Regions from separate parts of the Rhizobium sp. 9140 genome, predicted to be linked through region 2. Evidence: predicted binding sites of a transcription regulator. Region 2 holds the regulator's gene; each other region holds the start of a gene.
The links. Region 2 encodes PhoB, which activates phosphate uptake and scavenging genes when phosphate is short. Its sites were predicted from a motif close to TGTCATNNANCTGTCAT; they were not measured.
Positions count from the first base shown of each region.

Region 1: GA0004734_RS12095 (LTA synthase family protein) is a predicted target of PhoB. The motif match lies at 1,883-1,899, and genes of this name have one in related genera.
Region 3: GA0004734_RS02950 (NAD-glutamate dehydrogenase) is a predicted target of PhoB. The motif match lies at 2,450-2,466, and genes of this name have one in related genera.

Region 1 is NZ_FJUR01000001.1:2,566,517-2,570,729, reverse strand. Features, by position in the region: gene GA0004734_RS12095 (LTA synthase family protein) at 1-1,850, opposite strand, end outside; gene GA0004734_RS12090 (TolB family protein) at 1,993-2,820, shown strand; gene GA0004734_RS12085 (DUF2865 domain-containing protein) at 2,830-4,050, opposite strand.
Region 2 is NZ_FJUR01000001.1:1,212,253-1,216,465, forward strand. Features, by position in the region: gene pstB (phosphate ABC transporter ATP-binding protein PstB) at 1-506, shown strand, start outside; gene phoU (phosphate signaling complex protein PhoU) at 562-1,272, shown strand; gene phoB (phosphate regulon transcriptional regulator PhoB) at 1,461-2,144, shown strand; gene GA0004734_RS05645 (GcrA family cell cycle regulator) at 2,303-2,875, opposite strand; gene GA0004734_RS05650 (aspartate aminotransferase family protein) at 3,313-4,213, shown strand, end outside.
Region 3 is NZ_FJUR01000001.1:651,956-656,168, forward strand. Features, by position in the region: gene GA0004734_RS02935 (lytic murein transglycosylase) at 1-465, shown strand, start outside; gene GA0004734_RS02940 (carbonic anhydrase) at 596-1,237, opposite strand; gene pdxY (pyridoxal kinase PdxY) at 1,359-2,234, opposite strand; gene GA0004734_RS02950 (NAD-glutamate dehydrogenase) at 2,474-4,213, shown strand, end outside.

The sequences.
Region 1 (4,213 bases), 1.4 Mb from region 2:
TGCTGGAGGAAGCGGTAGTCGCGCAGCACGGACGGGATCTTCTTGTTGCGGGACCAGGCTTCGGTGTCCCGGCCGGCGGCGTCGACGAGCATGTAGCGGTCGACGACGTGGTAGCGGTTGAAGACATCGCCGAGGAAGGCGGTGTAGTAGGGGTGCTCGAAGCCGCCGGTCTTCAGGATCTGGTAGGAGAGGAAGGCCGGGCTGATGGTGCCGACGTTCTTGACCGGGCCGGTCTTGTTCGACCAGATGACCAGCGGCGTCTCGTGGCTCGCCGCCATCTGCTCGGCCGTGCCTTTGCGCGACGCGGTGACGTCGGGCATGTAGCCGGTGGAGGTGTAGACCGTGTTCAGCGGCGGCAGGTGGTCGCCGAAGAGCACGATGATCGTTTCGCGGTCGCGCTCCTTCGCCCAATCCATCAGCATCTTCAGGCTGTCATCGGCTTCCTTCACGCCCTGCGCATAGGTTTCCAGCACCTGCCGGTCGTTCTCCGGCAGGTTGCCTTCGACCTTGATGGTGTTGTGCGCATAGCGGTTGGCTTCGTAGGGGCCGTGGCCCTGGAGCGTCACCGTGAAGAAGAAGAAGGGATCGCGCAACTCGTCGGCCTGGCGCATGATTTCTTTGGTCAGGGATTCGTCGGAGGTGAAAATGCCACGCTTTTCCATGGGCGGCAGGTTTTCCTCCGAGCGGAACTGCTCGAAGCCGAAGGACTTGTAGACGGCGCTGCGGTTCCAGAACCAGCCCTGGAACGGGTGGACGGCGCGCGCGACATAGCCTTCGCCGCGGAAGAAGGTGGCGAGCGAGGGGATCGGGTTGCGGATGTACTGCTGATACGGAATGCTGCCATAGGGCAAAAACGCGTTCGAGAAACCGGTCAGCGCCTCGAACTCGACATTGGCTGTCATGCCGCCGAACTCGGGAGAGAAGATGTCGCCGGACTGCATTTCGCGGATCGTCGGCATGGGGTCCGGCGTGAGCTTCACGTTCGGCAGGCGTGTCGGATCCCAGAAGGACTCGCTCATGAGGACGATGACGTCGGGCTTGCCGCGATGCGAGGTGCCGGCGGGAACCGGCTCGTTCGAGATCGCGTCGATGGCGTTGGCCATATAGCCGGGAGGGGCCGCAACATTCGCCATCGGCAGGTTCAGCACGAAGGCGAGCGTGAAACCGTTGTGGCGGTAGTTCTCGGTCTGGTCCCACATGATGGGGATGATCTGTAGCCGGTCGCGCACCCAGGAAAACTGGTTGTAATCCATCAGATGATAGAAGCCGCCGAGGAGCGGCAGGGCGACCGCGAGGCGCGCAATGCGCTGGCGGCGGGTGAGGCGGGGGAACCGGCGCCAGGCGTGGCGGATGAGCCAGGTGAGGCCGGCCAGCGACAGGACGAGGCCGACGGCGATACCGCTTGCCGTTCCCGGGCGATCACGCACCAGAACGGGCATCAACTCCATGATCTGGCGGCCGAACAGGAAGTCCGTGGGATAGAGCGGATCGGAGAGGAAGATCTGCTTCTGGCGCGTGACGAGTGCCGGGACCAGCGCAAGAGGAGCGATCAGGACCAGACCGTATTCCGCGCGGCCGGCGATGGCATCGACGGCGAGAAAGAGCAGGAAGAACACGAAGGCCGTGACGAAGGCCGGGCGGGCGGGATCGAGGAAGAAGGCGGAGGCTTCGGCTGCCGAATTGCGGGCGATCCACTCGACGATGAAGATCAGCGAGACCGCGAGCAGGAACGAGACGACGATGCTGCGGATGTTGGACAGGATCTTCGACGGGCGTGCATCATCTGCCGCTGTCGGTCCATAGACGTCCGCGGAGGGTCTGACGTTCACGGCAGACTCAAAACTCGCCATGGCCGGCTCCCTTCACAAATTCTTCGCATGACTGTCATACCGATGTCATGTTGAACAGGGGATGAATGTGCTTTCCCACGCACAAGGCCCGTGATTCCATGGTTTTCGGCGGGGTGTTGCATTCCCGCGCGGAGGAGACGGCATGCGCAGTTCGGTTGAGATATTCACTGTGGAAACAGGCGAGACGCGGGTGGTCTGGCAGACGGACCGGCTGGTGGAGGCGCCGAATTTCGCGCCCGGCGGCGACGGCCTGATCGTCAACGGCGATGGCCGGCTCTGGCGTCTCGGTCTCGATGGCGGAGAGCCGGAGATGATCGATACGGGCTTTGCCAGCAGACTGAACAACGACCATGGCGTTTCGCCGGATGGATTGCTGCTTGCGATCAGCGACAAGACGGAATTCGGGAAATCGGCGATCTACACGCTGCCGATCGGTGGCGGCACGCCGACGCTCGTGACACGGAACCTGCCCTCCTACTGGCATGGCTGGTCGCCGGAGGGCAAGCGACTGACCTATTGCGGCATTCGCGACCAGGTGTTCGATATCTACACGATTGCCGTCGATGGCGGCGAGGAGACGCGCCTGACGCAGGGCGAAGGGCGCAATGACGGGCCGGACTATTCCGCCGACGGGCGCTGGATCTATTTCAACTCCAGCCGCTCGGGCCGCATGCAGATCTGGCGTGTGCCAGCGGCGGGCGGGCCGGCGGAACGCATCACCGACAGCCCCTATGGCGACTGGTTTCCGCATCCCTCGCCGGATGGCCGCAGCGTTCTCGTCATTTCCTATGACGGCGACGTGTTCGATCATCCGCGCGACCTGACGGTGCGGCTGCGGCTGATGGACCCCGATGGCGGCAACGCCCGGGAATTGTTCGAGCTCTTCGGCGGACAGGGTACGATGAACGTGCCGAACTGGTCTGCGGACGGGAGGAGCTTCGCCTTCGTCCGCTATACGCCGGTGTCGTAAGCGACCGCCTCAGTTCGTCTGCTGCTGCTGATAGCCGGGGCCTGCGGGGTGGTGCAGGTCGATGGAGGATTCTTCGGCCGGCAGGAAGGAGGGGCCGACCTGGCGGACGCGATTTGCCTTGGGGTCATAGGGCCGCTCGTTGACGGCGGGCGAGGGTGTCTCGACAGGTGCCGTGGACGGTAGGAACACTTTCGGAGCGGCAGGCTCCGGGGCCGTGGGTGCGGCCGTGGCGGATTGCGGCTTCGTGGTGATGGTGACCACGGCTTTGTCGGATGGGGTGCTCATACGGGGAGCGGGTGCATCGGCGGGCAGGGTCGAGAAGCCGGAGCCCGGATTCGTGGCGGCCGATTGCGACGGAATGCGGCAGCCGCACTGGCTGCGGGCGGCGGGGCTTCCGCTCTTGTAGGCGAACGCCGTGGGCAGATCGGTATAGGGGGTGCCGGTGCTGGCCGAGATCATGTCCTGCGTCTCGCCGGTCAGCGGATGATAGTAGAGTTCGGTCGTGGCGCCCGGGCAGCGGGCGCTGCAGGTTTGCGCATCGCGTTCGAAATCGTCCGGCGTGGCGTTGGCGGAGATCGGGAAGAACGAGCCGTCGCAGGTGCGCACGCACATGGTGCGCAGCGGGCCATCCTGCGTCAGGAGATGAAGGTTGGGGGCGGACAGGTCCGTTATCGGCGGCTCGGACACAGGGCCATCGGAAGGCCCCCTCAGGCTCGTCTCTTCGCTGCCGATCGGCGGAAGGTCGGCGATGATGTTGCGGAAGCGGCGGGGTTCGGATGCATCCGGGCCGGAGACCGAAGCGCTGACGAGATCGCTGTCGACCGCCTCGCAACGATTGGCCTGCAGGGCCACGAGCACGCGGCGGCGGGCGGCGTCATCGTCCGAGCCTGCAATCTCTTCCGCGCGGTGCGCTTTCAGCTCCGCGAGATCTTCGCTGATGGCGGCGATGCGGTTGTCGAGGTCGGCGCAGGCCTCTTCGTTGTCGCCATTGATGACGGTGACGCTGTCCGTGCTGCAGCCGAGCGCCCGCTGCTGGCTGCGCGCGCTGCGAAGCTCCAGATTCTGCCGCGTGATGGCGCCGGTGACATTGCGCTGGCGGGTGTCGTCATAGCCGGTGTCGTTCGACATCGTCTCGGGCAGGTCGGCGAGGCGCGCAAACAGCCTGTCGCAGAGCGGAGAGGCTTCGGCACCCGCGGACAGGCACAGGAGCGGCGCGAGCAATACGGCCATGGACACTTTGCGGATACTCAAACGTCGCCTGCCTCGGTGGGAATGTCCGGTTCTCGCTGGAAACCGATACGTCCGCACCCTCCGGGGCGCGGACAAGACCAGATCATAGTCGCTTTGTCGTCGGCTGCAACGCGCCGCGCGATCACATTCGCGCGGCCCACAT
Region 2 (4,213 bases):
CCCGCGTCGGCATGGTTTTCCAGAAGCCGAACCCGTTTCCGAAGTCCATCTATGAAAACGTGACCTACGGGCCGAAGATCCACGGTCTCGCCCGCACCAAGGCCGAACTCGACGCCATCGTCGAGCAGAGCTTGCAGAAGGCCGGTCTGTGGAACGAGGTCAAGGACCGCCTGCACGAGTCGGGCACCGGCCTTTCCGGTGGCCAGCAGCAGCGTCTCTGCATCGCGCGCGCCGTTGCCGTCAGCCCCGAAGTCATCCTCATGGACGAGCCCTGTTCGGCGCTCGACCCGATCGCCACCGCCAAGGTCGAGGAACTGATCCACGAGCTGCGCGCCAACTACACGATCGTGATCGTCACGCACTCCATGCAGCAGGCAGCCCGCGTCTCGCAGCGCACCGCCATGTTCCACCTCGGCAATCTTGTCGAGGAGAACGACACCGACAAGATGTTCACCAATCCGGATGACCAGCGCACCCAGGATTACATCATGGGCCGCTTCGGCTGATCGGTCGCCCGACCGACAGCCTTGTGCCCGTGACCGAACTCCAAGGACAGGATCCATGGCAACCCATATCGCATCCGTCTATGACGAAGACCTGAAATATCTGAGCCGCCGTATCTCCGAGATGGGTGGCCTTGCCGAGCAGATGGTGGCCGAATCCGTTCGCGCCCTCGTCAATGCCGATCTGGGTCTTGCCCAGAAGGTCATCTCCGACGACGTCGTGCTTGACGACGCCGAGCGCCAGATCGGCGAGAAGGCGATCGTGACGATTGCCAAGCGCCAGCCGATGGCGGCCGACCTGCGCGAAATCATGGGGTCGATCCGCATTGCGGCCGATCTGGAGCGCGTGGGCGATCTCGGCAAAAATACGGCCAAGCGCGTCATCGCCGTCTCCAGCGCCAGCCTGCCGCGGCAGCTGTCCCGCGGCATCGAGCATCTGGCCGAGTTGACGCTGATGCAGCTGAAGGAAGTGCTGGATGTCTACGCATCCCGCTCGGCCGAGAAGGCAAAGGCCATTCGCGAGCGTGATAGCGAGATCGACGCGATCTACACCTCGTTGTTCCGCGAGCTTCTAACCTACATGATGGAAGACCCGCGCAACATCACGCCCTGCACGCATCTCCTGTTCTGCGCCAAGAACATCGAGCGCATCGGCGACCACGCGACCAACATCGCCGAGACGATCTACTACATGACGACCGGTGCGCAGCCGCTGGGCGAACGTCCGAAGGACGACTCGTCGAACACCGTCGGCGCACTCGCCACCTGAGCGAGCGGCGCGGGAGCCGAAATGCTCCTGCGCCGTTGCTTCCGGTCTCGATGCCGGCGGACGTTCGGCTGAAGGATATGCAGCCATCCGGTGGCCTCTGCGCCGCGCATGAACTGTCAACGATGATCGCCGCCCTCGGGTTCTGGCGAAAGCCTTGTCGCGTGACAAGGAGACTACGGAGTCCAGAAATGCAGCCGAAAATTGCCGTTGTCGAAGATGAAGAAGCGCTGAGCGTCCTCCTGCGTTACAATCTTGAGGCCGAAGGCTTCGATGTCGACACCATCAACCGGGGCGACGAGGCAGAGGTGCGGCTGCAGGAGCGGCTGCCCGATCTTCTGATCCTCGACTGGATGCTGCCCGGCGTTTCCGGCATCGAGCTCTGCCGTCGCCTGCGCCAGCGCAGCGAAACGGAGCGCCTGCCGATCATCATGCTGACGGCGCGGGGCGAAGAGAGCGAGCGGGTTCGCGGCCTTGCCACTGGCGCCGACGACTATGTCGTGAAGCCATTTTCGACGCCCGAGCTGATCGCGCGCGTGAAGGCCATGCTGCGCCGTGCGCGTCCCGAAGTCCTGTCCTCGCTTCTGAAATGCGGCGATATCGAGCTGGACCGCGAAACCCACCGCGTTCACCGCAAAACCCGCGAAGTCCGCCTCGGGCCGACGGAGTTTCGCCTGCTCGAATTCTTCATGGCCTCGCCCGGTCGCGTCTTCTCCCGCTCGCAGCTTCTCGACGGCGTCTGGGGTCATGACATCTATGTGGACGAACGCACCGTCGACGTCCATGTCGGCCGCCTGCGCAAGGCCCTCAATTTCTCCAACATGCAAGACGTCATCCGCACGGTCCGCGGCGCAGGCTACTCGCTGGAAAGCTGATGATATGACGCTTTGCTCCCGAAGCATAACGTCTTCGAGGGCTGCATCGCTGTCGATTGCCCAGGTCCGGTGCAGACGAAGCATCCTTCATCATCCATAACGCAAAAGGCCTTCTTCACAGAACGAAGAAGGCCTTTTCGTTGTGGTCTACCAGGCGTTTATCGCGCGCGGCGACGTTCTGCCGAGGGCTGGTAGGCCAGCTTGGCGTGGAATGTGCAGTAGGGCGAGGTATCCGGAGAGTCGTTGCCGCAGAAGTGGAATTCGTCCTTCATGGGATCGCCGATCGGCCACTTGCAGGTGCGGTCGGTAAGCTGTGTCAGAACGAGCTTGCGCGACATCGGTACGACGACATTGCTGCCCGTTGCGCCGCTCGTCCCGCTGCCGGTCACCGTCAGTGCGGTTTCCGGTGCGAAGGCGCCTTCGGAATCCGCGTTCACGTTCATCGTGTTGACCGGGCGTGCCATGGGACGCAGCGGTGCTGCGCGCGGGGCGGCGTTGGCGACGACGGCTTCCGGCGCTGCCGGGCGTGCGGCAACGACCGGACGCTTCGGGCGGTTTGCGCTCGGGGCGGCACCACCGGCTTTCGCACGACCGGGAAGCGACAGGCGATGAACCTTGCCGATAACGGCGTTACGGCTGACACCGCCGAGCTGTGCCGCGATCTGGCTCGCGCTCAACCCCTCGGCCCAGAGCTTCTTCAGTCTCTCAACCCGCTCGTCAGTCCAATTCATGGTCGTCTCCGTTCCAGGCCGTTCATGAAGGACGAATCCCTCACCGCGCCCCGGATGGCTCCGAAGCTGCAACGCCTTGACTCTTTTGGTGACTAGGTCCGCCGCATGCGTCTAGCAATTATTTGCTAACCTAGAGACGGGGTGACTCCCTGACAAGAGTCCGGGGAATCGACCCGAATCGATTTTTGGGTTTTCCCCAACTTGCTGTCACCGCGTGATATATTTGCAAGGCCTTTTCTCCAGAAAGCATCGCGCCCGAAAAACGCGCGACAAGGCCGTAATTCCGGGACTTTTGTTGACAGCAGCACCTGAAATACCGATAGTGCGCTCGCCGCCGTCAGGGCGGTATTTTTCATTCCGGGCCGGCACTGCCGGTCTCTGCAAAACAGATCGAACCTTCCCGCAGACCGCGCGGACAGGACGAGGAGATTGGCACGATGGCCGAGGCAACCCCACTTTACGAGACCTACATGCGCGCGCCGCTGCGCTTCGAGCGCGGCGAGGGTGTCTGGCTGGTGGCGGAAGATGGCGCGCGCTATCTCGATTTCGCTGCCGGCGTCGCGGTCAATTCACTTGGCCACGCCCATCCGCATCTGGTGGCGGCGCTGAAGGATCAGGCCGAAAAGGTCTGGCATCTGTCGAACCTCTACGAGATTCCCGGCCAGGAAAAGCTTGCCAAGCGCCTGACCGACAACACGTTTGCCGACAAGGTCTTCTTCACCAACTCGGGCGCGGAAGCGCTGGAATGCGCCATCAAGACCGCGCGCCGCTATCAGTTCGCCAAGGGCCGGACGGAGCGTTTCCACGTCATCACCTTCGAAGGCGCGTTCCACGGCCGCACGCTTGCGACGATCGCAGCCGGCGGGCAGGCAAAGTATCTCGAAGGCTTCGGTCCCAAGGCGCCCGGCTTCGTGCAGGTTCCCTTCGGCGATCTCGATGCCGTCAAGGAGGCGATCACCGAGGAAACGGCTGCGATCCTGATCGAGCCGATCCAGGGCGAGGGCGGCATACGCCCGGCGCCCAAGGCTTTCCTGCAGGCGCTGCGCGACCTCTGTGACGAATACGGGCTGATGCTGATTTTCGACGAAGTCCAGTGCGGCGTCGGTCGTACCGGCAAGCTCTTCGCCTATGAATGGTCCGGTATTACACCGGATATTCTGGCGGCGGCCAAGGGTATCGGCGGCGGCTTTCCGCTTGGCGCCTGCCTTGCGACGGAAGAGGCCGCCTCCGGCATGGTTGCCGGCACGCATGGCTCCACATATGGCGGCAACCCGCTCGCCATGGCCGTCGGCAATGCCGTGCTTGACGTGGTTCTGGGCGACGGCTTTCTGGAACACG
Region 3 (4,213 bases), 560 kb from region 2:
GGCGTGCCGGCCGGCCCGCTGATCGCAATCTGGGGCATGGAAACTGGTTTTGGCAACTTCCTCGGCAAGGAGCACACGCTGTCTGCCGTTTCGACGCTTGCCTATGATTGCCGCCGTTCCGACTACTTCACTGACCAGCTCTACGCGGCCCTGACGCTCGTCCAGCGCGGCGATCTCGCGACGGATGCGCGCGGTGCGGCCCATGGCGAAATCGGGCAAACGCAGTTTCTTCCTGCAAACGTCGTGAAGTACGGCGTCGATGGCGACGGCAACGGCCATGTCGACATGGTTCGCTCCAAGGCCGACGCCCTGGCCTCCACGGCCAACTTCCTGCGCGGCCACGGCTGGCGGGCAGGGGGCGGATATCAGCCAGGCCAAGCCAATTTCGGCGCCATTCAGGGCTGGAACGCGGCCAGCGTCTACCAGCAGGCCATCGCCCAGATCGCGGCCGACATCGACGGCTGATATTATCGGATTTTTCTGACGGACGAGCCCCGGCGCCGATGTGTTCCGGGGCTTTTTCATGTTCATGTTCAAGAAAGGCTACAATGGTTCGAACCGTGCAGCCTTTCTTGAAACGATAATCCGGCGCGTATCAGGTCCCGGGCCGGGAGAAATCACCCGACTTCGGGTCCATCACCCATAACTCTCCCGTCGAAATGTCGAACCAGGCACCATGCAGCTGCAACTTGCCGCGCTGCTCGAGGATCTGGACGCAGGGGAACGTCCGCAGGTTGACGATGGAATTGCGGATCGACACATGCTCCATCGCTCGCTGCCGTTCAGCCGCTGTCATCATGTCATTGCCTGCTATCTGCTCGGCCGCCGGCTTCAGCATGTTCATCCATTTGCCGATGAAGTCGCCAGGCGACAAAGGCTCGGCGCTGCTGTCGAGCACCGCCTTGATACCACCGCAGCGGCCGTGACCCATAACGACGATGTCTTTGACGCGCAGCGACTGGACCGCGAATTCGAGCGCCGCCGAGGTCGAATGATACTGCCCGTCCGGCTCGTAGGGCGGAACCATGTTGGCGACGTTGCGCACCACGAAGAGTTCGCCCGGTCCGCTGTCGAAAATGGTTTCCGGCGCGGCGCGGGAGTCGCAACAGGCAACGATCAGCGTCTTCGGCTGCTGTCCGGTGTCCGCCAGCGTCTTGTAGCGGGCCTGCTGCTCGGTGAACCGGCCGTTCATGAATTTCTGATAACCGCCCAGCAGGTGCTCGGGAAAATGATACATGTGCCTGTGCCCTTTTTGCTGCCTCGTGTTTAAGCGCCGAATGCCCGATGAGGCAAGAGTAACGCGGTTAGCTGGGTTAATTTGCGGCGCTGGGCACGACGCCGGCCCGCAAATCCCCGTATCAGCGCCTACGCGTCTGCGACGGATGCATCAGACGCCGCATCTGCACCAGCGACATCGGCCCGGTCAGGCAATGCGCGTCCTGCTGCAGGGTCAGCTCGTCCGCGCCGCGCCGTGCAGAGCGGGCCACCATCTCGAACACGCTGGCAGTGGCAAGCTGCAGCGCCTTCTCCTCGCTCTTCCCCTCAAGCAGCCGTCCCAGAAACAGCGCGGCCATCAGGTCGCCCGTCCCGTTCGGCGGATTGTCCACCAGCCGGTGCTCGGCCAGCAGCGCATGATGTCCGGAGAGGTAGAGATTGCCCGTGCTGCCGTTCATCATGGCGATCGCCGATGTGACCAGCATGCGCGATGGCCCGAGCGCCAGCGCGGCGTCCAAAATGGCCGCATTGCTGTCGAGCGCCGCATTCGAGAGCCAGGACAGTTCGAACCGGTTCGGCGTGGCGAGCCCCGCCAAAGGCAGCAGCCTGTCCCGGATGCCCGAGGCCACCGGTTCCGGCACATAGAGATCGCCGCGGTCGCCGATCACCGGATCGCAAGCGTAGATAAGATGCGGATTTCGCGTCTTCAGCGTCTCGACCAGCCGCGCCACCGCCTCGACCTGCTGCGCATTGCCGAGATAGCCGGAGAGAACGGCGCGAACCTCGCCTGCCCAGGGGGACACGGCAAGCTCTCCCAGCATCGCATCGAACGTATCCGGGTCGATCGCCATCCGCGTCGAGCGCCCGTGACCGGGATGCCAGGGCATGAGGACCGTCGGCACGGCCCATACGGTGAAACCCAGCGTCTCCAGCGCGAAGACGGCGGCGCGATTGCCGACGGAGCCGCGCATAACGTGGCTGGAAATGACGATGACGGCACCGGCAGCGGCCTCGGACATGCAGCAGGTCTCTCTTTCGGGTTCTCCCGCCAGATCGCCCGACGGTCATGCCGCTGTCAACTGCGCATGGGAAGAGGAGCAGGTGCCTCGAGAGGACGAGATTACGTATCCCATCCGCTCTGCCCATCGTCTGCGGACACCACGGCCGTGCTTTGGAAGAAACAGGCAGGCTTTGCGGTCGCAAATGCGAATTGTTCTGCTAGGTTCACGTAAAAACAACGGCTGGAGGACGAAACATCATGGGCACACGACATCATCCGAGGAAAACGCGGCTGATCGGTGAGATCGAGCAGGCAGCGGAACGTCTCGATCAGCCCTTTCTGGCGCCCGCCATCCTCTTCGGACGCGCGAGCCCGGACGATATTGCCGCCTATAATGCCGGCATGCTCGCGGCAGCCGCGGCGCACGCCTATCAGGAAGTGACCGCCCGCAGGAGAGACACGTCCCGTGTCACCGTAACCGATCTGGAAAGCGTGAAGCCCGGCGGCACGCCGGTCTCGGTCCTCTGCGTCACAGATCGCAACATGCCGTTCCTTTACGATTCCGTCATGAGCGAAGTCACGAGCCGGCACCGCGACATTTCGCTCGCCGTCCACCCGATCCTCGTGGTGGCGAGGGGCGCCGAGCCCATGCTGTTCGATCCGGAGGAGGAGAGCGAACCGACGGATCGCGTCAGCCATATCCAGATCCACCTCAGCCACCTCGTGCCAGAGGAGGCGACGGCGCTGGTGGCGGCGATCGAGACCGTCCTCGCGCAGGTGCATCAGGCCGTCGGCGACTGGGAGCCGATGAAGGCGCTGCTTGGCGAAGCCATGAGCGAACTCGAAAAACAGACGGCGAGCGATCGGGACGCCGACCGCAAGGAGGCGCTGGCTTTCCTCACATGGCTGCGCGACGACAATTTCACCTTCCTCGGCATGCGCGAATACAGCTATTCCGGCGATGGCCGAAAAGCGACGCTCGATCGTGGCACCGGCCATGGCCTCGGCATCCTCTCCGATCCGAACGTGCGCGTGCTGCGGCAGGGTCATGACGCCGTGGTCACAACGCCTGAAATCCTCGCCTTCCTGCAAGGCCCCGATTTCCTGATCGTCACCAAGGCGAACACCAAAGCCGTCGTCCACCGCCGTGCCTATATGGATTACATCGGCATCAAGCGTTTCGATGCAGAGGGCAAGGTGATCGGCGAGCTGCGCGTGGTCGGCCTGTTCACCTCGACCGCCTATACGCGCTCGGCCTCCGATATTCCGCTACTGCGGCTGAAGGTGCGGCGTGTCATCGAGCATTTCGGCTTCGATCCGCACGGCCATTCCGGCAAAATGCTGATCAACACGCTCGAATCCTATCCCCGCGACGACCTGTTCCAGATCGACGTTGAGGAGTTGCAGGCCTTCTGCGAGCAGATCAACGAACTTGCCGATCGTCCCCGCGTGCGCGTTCTGCCGCGCATCGACCGCTTCGATCGTTTCGTCTCGCTCATCGTCTATGTGCCGCGCGAACAATATGACTCCCGTGTGCGCGAGCGCATCGGCGATGTCTTCAAAGACGTCTATGAAGGACGGGTTTCGGCCTATTATCCGGCCTTTCCGGCCGGGGGGCTTGCCCGCGTTCACTTCATCATCGGCCGTTCCGGCGGCGCGACGCCTCGGGTCGCCCAGAGCTCGCTGGAAGATGCCGTGCGCGAGATCGTCACGCGCTGGTCCGATCGTTTCCATCTGCTGGCCCGCCGCGATGGCGTCTCGCTAAGCGCCAACGAAGGCTATCAAGCGGCCTTTACCCCCGCCGAGGCCTATGCCGACCTGCCCGATATCGCTGCCGCCCGGACGGACGACCCGATCCGCATCGCCTTCTACGAGCGCAACCGGCCGCAGGATGCGCAATCGGAGGTAGCCGGAGAGGACTCATCGAGCGGTGATCGCCTCGAACTGAAGATCTTCCATGCCGACCATGCCGTCTCGCTCTCCCAGCGCGTGCCGCTG